One region of the Cupriavidus sp. 05N39 genome, then DNA from elsewhere that is predicted to be linked to it. Evidence: predicted binding sites of a transcription regulator. Region 1 holds the regulator's gene; each other region holds the start of a gene.
What was found. The regulator LexA, encoded in region 1, represses DNA repair genes until DNA is damaged. The targets are predictions, from matches to a motif close to ACTGTATNNNNATACAGT.
Positions count from the first base shown of each region.

Region 2: a site for LexA is predicted at 808-825, ahead of recA (recombinase RecA). Genes of this name have one in related genera too.
Region 3: a site for LexA is predicted at 1,980-1,997, ahead of AC1DN0_RS13700 (ATP-dependent helicase). Genes of this name have one in related genera too.
Region 4: a site for LexA is predicted at 1,517-1,534, ahead of dinB (DNA polymerase IV). Genes of this name have one in related genera too.

Region 1 is NZ_JBFTNE010000158.1:10,360-13,521, forward strand. Features, by position in the region: gene AC1DN0_RS38490 (asparaginase) at 1-687, opposite strand, end outside; gene lexA (transcriptional repressor LexA) at 912-1,568, shown strand; gene AC1DN0_RS38500 (hypothetical protein) at 1,678-1,845, shown strand; tRNA gene AC1DN0_RS38505 (tRNA-His) at 2,015-2,090, shown strand; gene AC1DN0_RS38510 (hypothetical protein) at 2,289-2,564, opposite strand.
Region 2 is NZ_JBFTNE010000038.1:108,420-111,581, reverse strand. Features, by position in the region: gene AC1DN0_RS19400 (response regulator) at 50-736, opposite strand; gene recA (recombinase RecA) at 1,047-2,114, shown strand; gene recX (recombination regulator RecX) at 2,253-2,720, shown strand; gene AC1DN0_RS19385 (DUF2889 domain-containing protein) at 3,021-3,162, shown strand, end outside.
Region 3 is NZ_JBFTNE010000023.1:71,072-74,233, reverse strand. Features, by position in the region: gene AC1DN0_RS13715 (hypothetical protein) at 1-508, opposite strand, end outside; gene AC1DN0_RS13710 (thioredoxin domain-containing protein) at 721-1,224, shown strand; gene AC1DN0_RS13705 (TlpA disulfide reductase family protein) at 1,328-1,882, shown strand; gene AC1DN0_RS13700 (ATP-dependent helicase) at 2,019-3,162, shown strand, end outside.
Region 4 is NZ_JBFTNE010000140.1:11,904-15,065, reverse strand. Features, by position in the region: gene AC1DN0_RS37140 (DUF1488 family protein) at 10-261, opposite strand; gene AC1DN0_RS37135 (hypothetical protein) at 562-1,182, shown strand; gene dinB (DNA polymerase IV) at 1,605-2,768, shown strand; gene AC1DN0_RS37125 (hypothetical protein) at 3,068-3,162, opposite strand, start outside.

The DNA of each region.
Region 1 (3,162 bases):
CACCAACCGGCCGGGCTCCGCGTAACTAGCAATAATCTCCACCTGCGGCCACTTGCACGGCACGGCCCAGGCCCGGTCCGGCAACAGCCGGGGCGCACGGACAAATCGCACGAGGTCGTCCTGCACGAACCCGATCGGGCCAGCCAGCGGCGACACAAAAGCGTTGACCGCTGACGTATGTCCCTTCACCACATCCCGCCCGGCATGGATTTCCTGATTAATCACCAGTAGCACGCCCTTGCCCGCCGCCCCGGCGCTGGCAGCCACCCGTACCGCGTCCAGCAGGTTCAAGGGACCATCGGCCGACAGGGAGGTCGAAGGCCGCATCGCCGCCGTCAGCACCACCGGCACCGTGCCCACCCATGCCAGATGCAGCAGCATTGCCGTCTCCTCCAGCGTATCGGTGCCATGGGTAATCACAATGCCCGCCACATCGGCCTGCGCAGACCAGAACGCAACGCGTTCAACCAACCGGGCCCAGAGGACGAACGACATGTCCTTGCTATCCACCTGCGCCACCTGCTCCGCCTCGACGCGGGCCACGGCACCGAGCGCCGGCACAGCATCAAGCAGCGCCGTCACAGGCACCGTGGCCGCCTGGTACTTCGCGCTGCTRGCAGCACTGGATGAAGAACCGGCAATGGTGCCACCGGTAGCAAGCACGACGACACGAGGCAGGAGGGACATGGCGAGATAGAGATCGAAAGCCAGAAAGGTTAAGCAGCGAGCGAAAAATTAGGCTGCAAGTGCCGCGAATTGTAACGCCCAGGCTCACGCCGCACGGCGCGGTGAGCCTCGCCTGACGCACCTGTCGATGCGCAAACTCCCAAAATTCCGCTTGCACTTCACTCGATACTGTATAAAATCACAGCATACTGTTTAAACATACAGTGCTTTCCAACACGGCGACCATGGCGACCCTGACACCGCGACAGCAGCAGATTTTCGATCTGATTCGCAGCAGCCTCCAGCACACGGGCTTTCCGCCCACACGCGCCGAGATCGCCGCCAAGTTCGGCTTCTCATCGCCCAATGCTGCCGAGGAACACCTGAGGGCTCTGGCCCGCAAGGGCGTAATCGAACTCACCCCCGGCGCCTCGCGCGGYATCCGGCTCAAGGTTTCGCGCAGCGACTCAGAACTACCAGACCAATTCTCGCTGCCAATGGCCGGCGTGATGCAACTGACGCTGCCCCTGGTCGGGCGCGTCGCGGCCGGTAGCCCGATCCTTGCCGCAGAACACATCGATCGCCAATACCAGGTCGACGCTTCGGTGTTCGACGTGCAACCTGACTACCTGCTCCGGGTACGTGGCCTGAGCATGCGGGACGCCGGCATCCTCGATGGCGATCTGCTTGCGGTCAAGCGTGCCAGCGAGGCCCCGAACGGCAAGATCGTCGTTGCGCGACTGGGAGACGACGTCACCGTCAAACGCCTCAACCGCCGCGGCGACTCGATCGAACTCATTGCCGAGAATCCCGATTTCCCCAGCATCATCGTGCGCCCCGGCCGCGAAGAATTCTCTCTGGAAGGTATCGCCGTCGGCTTGATCCGACCCAGCGGCTTCTGACGAGTGCGGCTGAGGCGGGCAAGCCCGTATCACGCCGACGCCCGATTGTGCCAACGCCGCCCGCTAGTCGGGCACCGCTAACTGTTGTTGCAAGTCACCAGGTGTAGCCATGCTGCCAGCCAACCGCCTCTCCGCCCGCCGCCCCGTCAAGCCCGTACCATTCCGCCAATCCAAAGGCGTGCGTATCTACCAGGGTGCGCAACGACGCACCATGGTGGGCAGCATGGCAGCCATCTGCCGCATGCTTGAGCTGGAGGAGTCGGCCAAGCTTTCATAGGTGGGTTACGGCAGCACTCACTTGCGCGCGTCGCGGTAACCGACCTAACCGGCTGAAATCGCATAAGGCAGCGCAGAGAAAAAATTTGTGCAGAGTGCTAGCCATCCGCCTTTTGGTATTGTATGATCTTGTTCTTCGTTGCTCAGCAGCCAGCTGAGCAACCTCTACGGTGGCTGTAGCTCAGTTGGTAGAGTCCAGGATTGTGATTCCTGTCGTCGTGGGTTCGAGTCCCATCAGCCACCCCAAGAATTTGCCCTGCAAAACAGCGCCTTAACCAAGGCGCTGTTTTCATTTGTGCATCCCAAAGCCGGGTTCCATTCCCGCCATCCTCCCACGGTGGGAATACTTGCAACCGCCGGTGTCAGCACCACCGGCTCGATCTAGCCTGCTTCAGCATACCCCTCCCCCGTTTCTTCCACGCAGCGACCTCTCCCATCCCTTAGCTAGTCCGCAAGAGGGAATCCAAATTCGCCGCGCTCCAGATCTCGTTCAAATGCGACTGTCCACGAAATGCCGGTAGCTGCGGGATAGACTTGGACGTCTCCGCCCACTCGGGCGACAGTGATTTTCCGGGGGATATGACTCGCCCCGCTGCCTCGCGAAATGCCCTCTTCCTCGCTCACCTCGAAGTCTTCTCGAACAAATCCATGCCGCGCGCAGGCGGATTCAAAGTCGCCGCGTTCATTCACGGGCAATTCGTGGAACAGCTTTTGAACCATGGCTATCTCCCAGAGCCTGGCAAAATCCTAGCATGACGGCAAACCAGCGCGCATAGCCAGAAGCGCCAGGCATGAGCCTCATCGAGCGAATGAGAGTGCGGAATCAAAGTTCTACGAGGTGCCTAGATGCTCAGCGCCAGGAGCATCTCACACGATGGCGATTGCACAAGCGAACCTTGACCAAGCGATTTTGGACTCCGCTGAACATTATCGCCGGGCGATTGCCAACGCTTAACAGGCGCGTCTCCTGACTATCACGGCTACACCTGGGCCGACCGATAGCGGGGGGATCGTCAGCCACCGCAGGTCCGTTGAGTACCGCAGTAAGGCGCCTGGCAAAGCATCGTGCGACAGGTTCACAGTAAAAATCAGCCATCTCAAAAGCAAATCAGATCGAACTGCTCTTGCCTGGATCGCATACCCACTAGGTATGGCAGTTCGTCATCCAGCCATTCGATGGGCAAACTCGAATGGATGCGCTGCCCCTCCTGACGCAATTCGCGAGTTGGCTCCACTGCCACGACGCGACGCCCAAGCCGCGCAACAGGAATGACGCGACAAGCATTGATTTTAGATATTTCCCCTACGGCCGAGGAAG
Region 2 (3,162 bases), on a different contig from region 1:
GCAAGGATGGCGCGGGTTCTGTTGCTGATTCCGATTCTAATGGCGACTCCTAGTCGTGCGCCACGGCGGCCTGGAATTTCTCCAGGCAGTAGCCCAGCCCGCGTACCGTGGCAATGCGGATGCCACCCACCTCGATCTTCTTGCGCAGCCGGTGCACGTAGACTTCGATGGCGTTGTTGCTGACTTCCTCGCCCCATTCGCACAGGTGGTCGACCAGCTGCTCCTTCGACACCAGCCGCCCGGTGCGGGTGAGCAGGATCTCCAGCAATCCCACTTCGCGCGCCGAGAGATCCAGCATCTGATCGTTCAGGTAGGCGATGCGGCCGACCTGGTCGAAGGCGAGCGGGCCGTGGTGGGTCAGCGTGGCGCCGCCGCCCGTGCCGCGCCGCACCAGCGCGCGCACCCGCGCTTCCAGCTCCGAGAGCGCGAAGGGCTTGGCCATGTAGTCGTCGGCGCCCAGGTCCAGGCCCTTGACACGTTCGTCAACGCCATCGGCCGCGGTCAGGATCAGCACCGGCAGCATGGCGCCGCGCGTGCGCAGCCGCTTGAGCACTTCCAGCCCCGGCATGCGCGGCAGGCCGAGATCGAGGATCAGCAGGTCGAAGGTCTGGGTCGACAGCGCGGAATCGGCTTCGACCCCGCTGGCCACATGGTCGACGGCATAGCCCGAGTGACGTAGCGAGCGCGTCAGGCCATCTGCCAGCACATCGTCATCTTCGGCGATCAGAATACGCATGGTTGTCTCCACCCTGGCCCGGCTGTGTCGCCCCTTTCCATCAAATGACGCGGGCGGGACTTGCCAAGCATACTGTTTTTTTATACAGTACCCGCTTATGCCGGTCGCATTCGATTTGTCTTCGATGCAAACCGGGCTTTACCGAATTTGTACTGGTTTTTTACCGAACGTTCGCCCCAATGTTTGCCCCTGCTGCCAGGTTCATCGTCATCAGGAGTTCGCGGCGCGGCGCGGGCTGGGCGGTTGCCCGAAAAAAGCGGGTGGCGCGCCACATGCGGCCTATTTATACACCATTGACGGAAGGACGACCATGGATGACGGCAAGAAGGCGAGTGCTGGCGTAAGCGCCGAAAAGCAGAAGGCGCTGGCGGCCGCGCTGGCCCAGATCGAGAAGCAGTTCGGCAAGGGCTCGATCATGAAAATGGGCGATGCCGAAGTCGAGCAGGATATCCAGGTCGTGTCCACCGGCTCGCTGGGCCTGGACATCGCGCTGGGCGTTGGCGGCCTGCCGCGCGGCCGCGTGGTGGAAATCTACGGTCCGGAATCCTCGGGCAAGACCACCCTGACGCTGCAGGTCGTGGCCGAGATGCAGAAGCTGGGCGGCACCTGCGCCTTTATCGACGCCGAGCATGCGCTCGACGTCAACTACGCCAGCAAGCTGGGCGTGGCGGTTGGCGATCTGCTGATCTCCCAGCCGGACACCGGCGAGCAGGCCCTGGAAATCACCGATGCGCTGGTGCGCTCGGGCTCGGTCGACCTGATCGTGATCGACTCGGTGGCGGCCCTGGTGCCCAAGGCCGAAATCGAAGGCGAGATGGGCGATTCGCTGCCTGGCCTGCAGGCCCGCCTGATGAGCCAGGCGTTGCGCAAGCTGACCGGCACCATCAAGCGCACCAACTGCCTGGTGATCTTCATCAACCAGATCCGCATGAAGATCGGCGTGATGTTCGGTTCGCCCGAAACCACCACCGGCGGCAATGCGCTGAAGTTCTACGCCTCGGTGCGCCTGGATATCCGCCGCATCGGCTCGATCAAGAAGGGCGACGAGGTGATCGGCAACGAAACCAAGGTCAAGGTGGTCAAGAACAAGGTCTCGCCGCCGTTCCGCGAAGCCTTCTTCGACATCCTGTATGGCCAGGGCATCTCGCGCCAGGGCGAAATCATCGACCTGGGCGTGGACGCCAAGATCGTCGAGAAGTCCGGCGCCTGGTACAGCTACAAGGGCGAGAAGATCGGCCAGGGCAAGGACAACGCGCGTGAATACCTGCGCGAAAATCCCGATATCGCCGACGAGATCGAAAACAAGGTGCGCGAATCGCTGGGCGTGGTGCTGATGAATGGCACGCCGGCCGCCGCTGTGGCCACCGCCGAAGACTGAGCTTCGCCGGCCGGGGCGCTCCCGGCCGCGAACCCCGCCCGGGGCGGCACGCGCAGCGACGCGCGCCGCCCCGGTTTGCGTTTTTGAAGCGCATTTTCACAGCTCGATGTCGAGCTCACACTGCCGAGCTCCATCCTCATGGCCACCCGTCCCCCTCTTTCCCTGAAGGCCCGCGCCGTAGGCTACCTGTCGCGGCGCGAGCACAGCCGGGCGGAGCTGGCACGCAAGCTGGCCCCGCACGCCGAATCGCCCGAAGCCCTTGAGCAATTGCTGGATGCGCTGGAGCGCGAGAACTGGCTGTCCAACGAGCGCTTCGTCGATAGCCTGGTGCACCGGCGCGCCAGCCGCTATGGCGCCGCCCGCGTCATGCAGGAAGCCCGCACCCACCAGCTCGGCGGCGAACAGCTCGCCGACCTGCAGGAGCGCCTGTGCGGCTCCGAACTGGAGCGTGGCCGCGCGGTCTGGCAGAAGCGTTTCGGCACGCCACCCGCCACGCCCGAGGAAAAGGCCAGGCAGATCCGCTTTCTGGTGGCGCGCGGTTTTTCCCGCTCGGTGGTGAGCCAGGTGATCAAGGGGGCGGATGAGTGGCTGGACGGCAGCGATTGATGCCGTGGGCGGACCTGCCGGATCGCGGTCCGAAGTGATGCCGCGATGGCGTCTTGCACCGGCGCGGTGCGCATACCTGTTTTGTCAGTAGGCGTATTCCGCGCTGACCGCATGTGATCCGGGCACCGGTTCAGTCCCGCGCATCCGCGCATTTTGACGCTCCACAGCGCTTGCCCGTCACACGACAATTCCCGGCAACAGCCCTGGGTGCAGTTTGTTCCCGGCCAAAGTTGTCCGGCATGTTAAAATCCTGCGGTTTTCCGGCCCAGCCGTCCTTTTCTCCCGCTCCTGCCTGGTGTTATGCCGCTTTCCCCGCCCGTCAATCGCGCCCTGCGCCACCGCCGTGCCATCACGGCCGAGGCCTATCTTAGGGACGATGGCCTATGGGATATCGAAGCGCGCCTGACCGACACCAAGCCCCGCGAGATCCCGCTTGCCGGTG
Region 3 (3,162 bases), on a different contig from region 1:
GGTAGACGTGCACGCCGGAAGCCACCAGCCGCGCCGTCAGCCTGCGAGGCGACTGGTCCTGCGGCGAGACCGCAGCCACCTGCACCTCCACGCCGTCAAGCGCCACGGCGGGTGTCGCGGCCGACATCACCTTCACCTTGCGCGTCTTGACCGCTTCCGCGGGGTGGGGACCGAGGTTGCCAAGCAACCCCGCCTGCATCGATTCAAGCGCGGCCTGCCGCAACGCGGCATCGTCGGCGGGCAAGGTCACCACGCCAACGGCGAACAGGGTTTCGTCGATCCGGGCCGCGTCCATCGTCATCGGCAGCTTGCGCCCGGCAATGGCTACTTCGCGGGCGGCGCCGCTTGGCTTGCCCGGATAGAGCGCGGCGTACGCACCTTCGTTGGACTGAATGGTGCGCCAGTCATAGCGCGGCGAGCAGGCGATCAGCCCGGCGCCGAGTGCGGTCACGGCGAGGGCGGTGGCAAGCGAGGACGGTAACAAGCGGGAAAACCGGCGGTGGGACATCTCGGCAGTGGATACGGCAGCGTGCGGCAACGGTCCGGCGGACATTGCCGGGGACAGTGCCCGGGATTGTGCGATCCCGCATCCAGGGCGCGCGGGCGCGGCACCACGGATGCGGACGGAAGCCGCTATTATCGGGGAACCTGCGTGCCAGCGCGCATCCACATTGCCAGCCCATGCAAATCCCGTCGCCCGGCCACCCGTCAGTCCCGTCCATGCCGCAACCGCGCCGTGCGCCCGCCCGCCGTACCTTGCGCGCCGTGGCGGCGGTGATGGGTGCCCTCATCGTCACGACAAGCCATGGCGCCTTGGCCGCCAGCACCCACCTGCCCGCGGCAACCGACCTGGCCGCCCAGGCCAAGGCGGCGGCCACCCGCGGCGAACCGCTGGTGGTGCTGGTCACGCTGCCCGACTGCGTTTACTGCGAAACGGTGCGCCGCAACTATCTCGGCCCGCAGGCGGCGGCGGGCGAGATCGTGGCGCGGGAGCTCGACATGACCGCCAACACGCCGCTGCGCAATGCGGATGGCAGCATGACCACGGCGCGTGAATGGGCCCGCAGCCGCCACGTGACGGTGGCGCCCACGGTGCTCTTCCTGGACGCGCGCGGCCGCTCGCTGGCCACCCCGTTGCGCGGCATGCAGCCTGACTTCTACGGTGCCTACCTGGAACAGGCGCTGGATAAGGCCCGCTCGGCGTTGGCCGCCACGCCGGACTGAACTGCGGCTAATCGCCGCAGCGCGAGTGCCTCCATGCATGCATCCGGCAGCGCCGCGGCAGCGGCAGTAGAATGGCGGCTTGTCTGACCTGTCGGCGAGCATCATGACGACCTCCACTTCCCCAACCGCCCCTCCCGCGGCAAGCCCGGCCCGGCGCAAGCTCTGGCCCGCGATCGGCGCCGTGCTGCTGGTTGCCGTGCTGGGCTGGTTCGGCTACCGCGCCATCGCCCCAGCCACTGCCGCGCCGCCCGCCACCTTCACGCTGCTGTCGGGCGAGAAGGTCAGCACCGCCGATCTCAAGGGCAAGGTCTACCTGGTCAACTTCTGGGCCACCAGCTGCGTCACCTGCGTCAAGGAGATGCCGGACATGGTCAAGACCTATGACAAGTTCAAGGACAAGGGCCTGGAGTTCGTGGCGGTGGCAATGAGCTACGACCCGCCGATGTACGTGATGAACTATGCGCTAACCCGCAAGTTGCCGTTCAAGGTGGCGATGGACTCCGACGGCGCGGCGGCCAAGGCATTCGGCGAGGTCCAACTGACCCCGACCACCTTCGTGATCGATAAGGACGGCCGCATCCTCAAGCGTTATGTCGGCGAACCGGAGTGGGATGCGCTGCACAAGCTGCTCGACGGCGCGCTCGCCAAGGCGGCCTGATCCGCGCAGCCCGCCCGAATCCGCCGGAAAGGTGCCTGCCATGGCACCTTTTTTATTGCGGCAGCCCCACGCAACGGCCCCGGCCTTGCGCAGTTCGCCTGTATGGATATACAGTTACCGGCAGTTTTCCCCGCCCATGCCGGCCAGCGCACTTGCACGCCCGGCATCCCCAAAGGCCCCTGCCGTGTTACTCGATCCCGATCCCAGCGCCGTGCTTTGCGATGCACCCGCCAACAGGCAGGATGCCTGCGCCACGCCCGCCTACCTGTCCACCCTGAACCCGGAACAGCGCGCGGCCGTGACCCACGAGCCCGCCGCGCCGCTGCTGATCATCGCCGGCGCCGGCTCGGGCAAGACCAACACGCTGGCGCACCGGGTCGCGCACCTGGTGCTGGGCGGCGCCGATCCGCGCCGCATCCTGCTGCTGACGTTCTCGCGCCGCGCGGCGTCGGAGATGGGGCGGCGGGTCGAGCGCATCGTGGACCAGGCGCTCGGCATGCAGACCTCCGGCGCGGGCCGCGCCGCGCTGACGTGGTCGGGCACCTTCCACGCCATCGGCGCGCGCCTGTTGCGCGAGTACGCCGAGACGCTCGGCCTGTCGCCCAGCTTCACCATCTGCGATCGCGGCGATGCCGCCGACCTGATGAATGTGGTACGCCATGACCTCGGCCTGTCCGCGCAGGCCTCGCGTTTCCCGCGCAAGGAAACCTGCCTGTCGATCTACTCGCGCGTGGTCAACACGCAGGCCCCGCTGGAAGACGTGCTCAAGCAATGGTTCCCGCGCTATGCCATGTGGACGGATGCGCTGCGCGGGCTGTTCGCCGGCTATGTGGAAGCCAAGCAGAAGCAGCAGGTGCTCGACTACGACGACCTGCTGCTCTACTGGGCGCAGGCCTTGGCCGAACCCGTGCTGGCGCAGGACATGGGCGCGCGCTTCGACCATGTGCTGGTGGACGAATACCAAGACACCAATGCGCTGCAGGCCGCCATCCTGCTCGCGCTCAAGCCCGACGGACGCGGCCTGACCGTGGTGGGTGACGATGCCCAGTCGATCTATGCCTTCCGTGGCGCCACGGTGCGCAACATCCTCGATTTCCCCGGACAGTTCACACCGGCCGCGGACATGGTCACGCTGTCGCAGAACTACCGCTCGACCCAGCCTATCCTGGCCGGCGCCAATGCGGTGATCGGCCTCGCGGCCGAACGCTATACCAAGGACCTGTGGTCGGAGCGCGGCTCGGCCGAGAAACCGGAGATCGTCGTGGTCAACGATGAAGCGG
Region 4 (3,162 bases), on a different contig from region 1:
GAACAGCGTTCAGGAAATCTGATACCGGTTCTGCCGGCTGCGGGAATAGAGCCCGCGCGCGAGTTCCAGGATGTGATCGCGGTGGCGGTCGAATGCATCGAGCACGGCAGGCTCGTCCGGGCGCAATTCAGGGCTGAGGGTAGAGAGTACCGCGCGGTCCACCTCGAAGGCGATTTCACGCGAGTTGTCATAGCCCCAAAAACATACGCAATGCCTGGAAGGGTCGTAACTCCGGCTGGGATTGGGGAAATTGAGTGCCATGCATGCATCCTAGTCCGAATCGCGGGCATCCGTACGGTATCGAGGGCCCGGTTGCGCTATTTCGCCAGGATTCGGGGACGCGCCCCCCGGCAAGTCTGGAAAGGGGCGCTTTATCGCTGGCCGCGCATCGCGCGGGCTGCCCGGTGACGCGGCTTTGGCGAGACATTCTCGCGCCCGTACATTGAGCGACATATGCATCGGGAATACCAGATCTAAGCATCTTCTACTTGGCCCGCGAACGGCGAGACCGTAGCATTCCCAGGTCATCGGCTCATCGGCGCGAGGCATGCCAGCCAGCGCATGCGCCAGTACAACGATGTCGATTCGACACGGCAGGCGCGCCAACGCGGCCCGGCCGCCGTGCACCCGGACAGGACCGGCTACCAAAAAGCCGGCCGCCGGAAATCTGTACAAGGGTCAAGGGGTCATATGAAGATATTTAGCGGAATCAGCAACGGGTGGGCAGCGGAAACCGAGGCGACGGACGGAGGGATCTGGAAAAACACGATTGCCGCCGCCAGCCATGCGCTTGAGACCGTGGCGCTGGTCGAGCATGGCGTAGGCATGACGCTGAAGCTGCAGCGCAAGGTCCGCGCGCTACGCGAACGGCTGCGCACAACGCAAGCCGAACTCGATCGTTACCGCGACATGCACGCCCACGCCATGGAGGCGTTGCGTCAGACCGAAAGCATCGTGCCGCAGGACACGAGCCAGCTACGGGCGGAGGGCGAAGCCCTGCAGATGCGGCATCGTGCCTACAAGCTGCTGGTCGAGCACTATGCTCGCGCCGGCATCCCCATCGACCTGGCTGTCTTTGCCAGGCAACGCCGCCGGGTTCTCCAGCACATCCTGTTCCAGCAACGCCGGGGCGTGGCCGTCGCGCAAATCAGCGTGGACGATATCGCGTTCCTGCTGCGTTGAGCGACCGGCACCGATGAGCGGCGGGCTTTCGCCCGCGCTCCGCGCTGGCATTTTCAGCTTGCCGGCAAGGCGGCGGGAAAACCCGTTGTCATGCGACGTGAACCGTCTTCTCTTCCGGCCGGTTCATGTCGGCATCGACGAACATTACCCACTTAAATGATAATGCGTTGCATTTTCAATCATGCGCCTGCTTGCGCATCGATCGCCAGTTGCTGCGCAATAGCAATAACACTTCGCACTTGCCCGCCGCGGGCATCGTGCTGACGACGACCTACGTGCATCGCTGGCAGGCCCGCCGGGGCGCCGCGGGGATTCTTCTTGTAGAATTCGATATACTGTATATGCATACAGTAACCGAGGCGGCCCGCCCCCGAGTCCTTTCTCGCGGCCGGGGCGCGTCGTCAACCCCGTTCGCTGACGCCATGTCATTTGCCCCCCGCCGCATCGCCCACCTGGATATGGACGCTTTCTATGCGTCCGTCGAGCTGTTGCGGTATCCGGAACTGCGTGGCATGCCCGTGGTGATCGGCGGCGGACGGAATGCGGTGCCCGAGACGCTTGAAGACGGAAGCCGGCGCTTTGCGCGCCTGCGCGACTATGCGGGACGGGGCGTCGTCACCACCTCGACTTACGAAGCGCGCGCGCTCGGCGTTTTTTCCGCCATGGGCATGATGAAGGCAGCCCAGCTCGCGCCTGATGCCATTCTGCTGCCCACCGATTTCGATTCGTACCGGCACTACTCCCGGCTCTTCAAGGCGGCCGTCGCCACGTTCACGAGCCAGGTCGAAGACCGGGGCATCGACGAAATCTACATCGACCTGAGCGATGTGCCAGGCGAGCCCGCCGATATCGGCAGCCGCATCAAGCAAGCGGTTCGCGAGGCCACGGGGCTAAGCTGCTCCATCTGCATCGCGCCCAACAAGCTCCTCGCCAAGATCGGATCCGAGCTGGACAAGCCCGATGGGCTTACCCTCCTGACGCCGGAAGACATCCCGCTGCGCATCTGGCCGCTGCCGGTGCGCAAGGTCAACGGCATCGGCCCGAAAGCCACGGAGAAACTCGCCGTGCTCGGCATCGCCACCGTTGGCGACCTCGCCAGCGCGGACCTCGGACTACTGCAGACCCATTTTGGCCGCAGCTATTCCGCGTGGCTCGCCGAGATCGCGCAAGGTCATGACGAACGCCCCGTGGTCATCAGCTCGGAGCCAAAGTCGATGAGCCGCGAAACCACGTTCGAGCGCGACCTGCATCCGCGCCACGATCGCCAGGCTCTCGGCGAAGTTTTTACCGGCCTGTGCCAGCGCCTTGCCGAAGACCTGCGCGGCAAGGGCTACGTCGGCCGCACCATCGGCGTCAAGCTGCGCTATGACGACTTCCACACCGTCACCCGCGACCTCAGCATGCCGGTCCCGACCGCCGACGCCACCTTGTTGCGGCGCGCCGCCACCGAATGCGTCAGACGCGTTCCGCTGAACCGGAAGATACGGCTACTGGGCGTACGGGTGAGCGCGCTGACGCCAGCCGGCGAGTTGGAGTATGCGTCGGCGCCGGTCCAGGGAGAGTTGCCTTTCGGCGAAGACGAATAACGGTCGCAGCCGATAATCAGGCCGTCTGATAGTGCGGGCACGGGTCGCACCGGAAGGCGATGCAGGCCCTCGGCGCCTGTAGGACGGCAGCACGCCATGGCACGGACTTGTCACCAACGTGACTGAGTGCAAGCGCACAGAGGCGGAACTGCGGGAATTCGCGACAATTGAATTGCTGACACTGCCACCCAATCGACGGCATTTTCAACTCTGACCCGGCCGGACACTAACGTGCAGGCACGGCGGCAGCCGGTCCTGCCCAGGCTGCCGATGCCGCGTCGCCGACGATCCCGGCTGCGTCAGTCTGCCGGCTTCTTCCTGCCTCGCTGCTTCCCGGCGACACGCGTGCCGGACTCGTGTACCGCCCCGCTCGCGGAGCCAGTTGCCGTGCGCT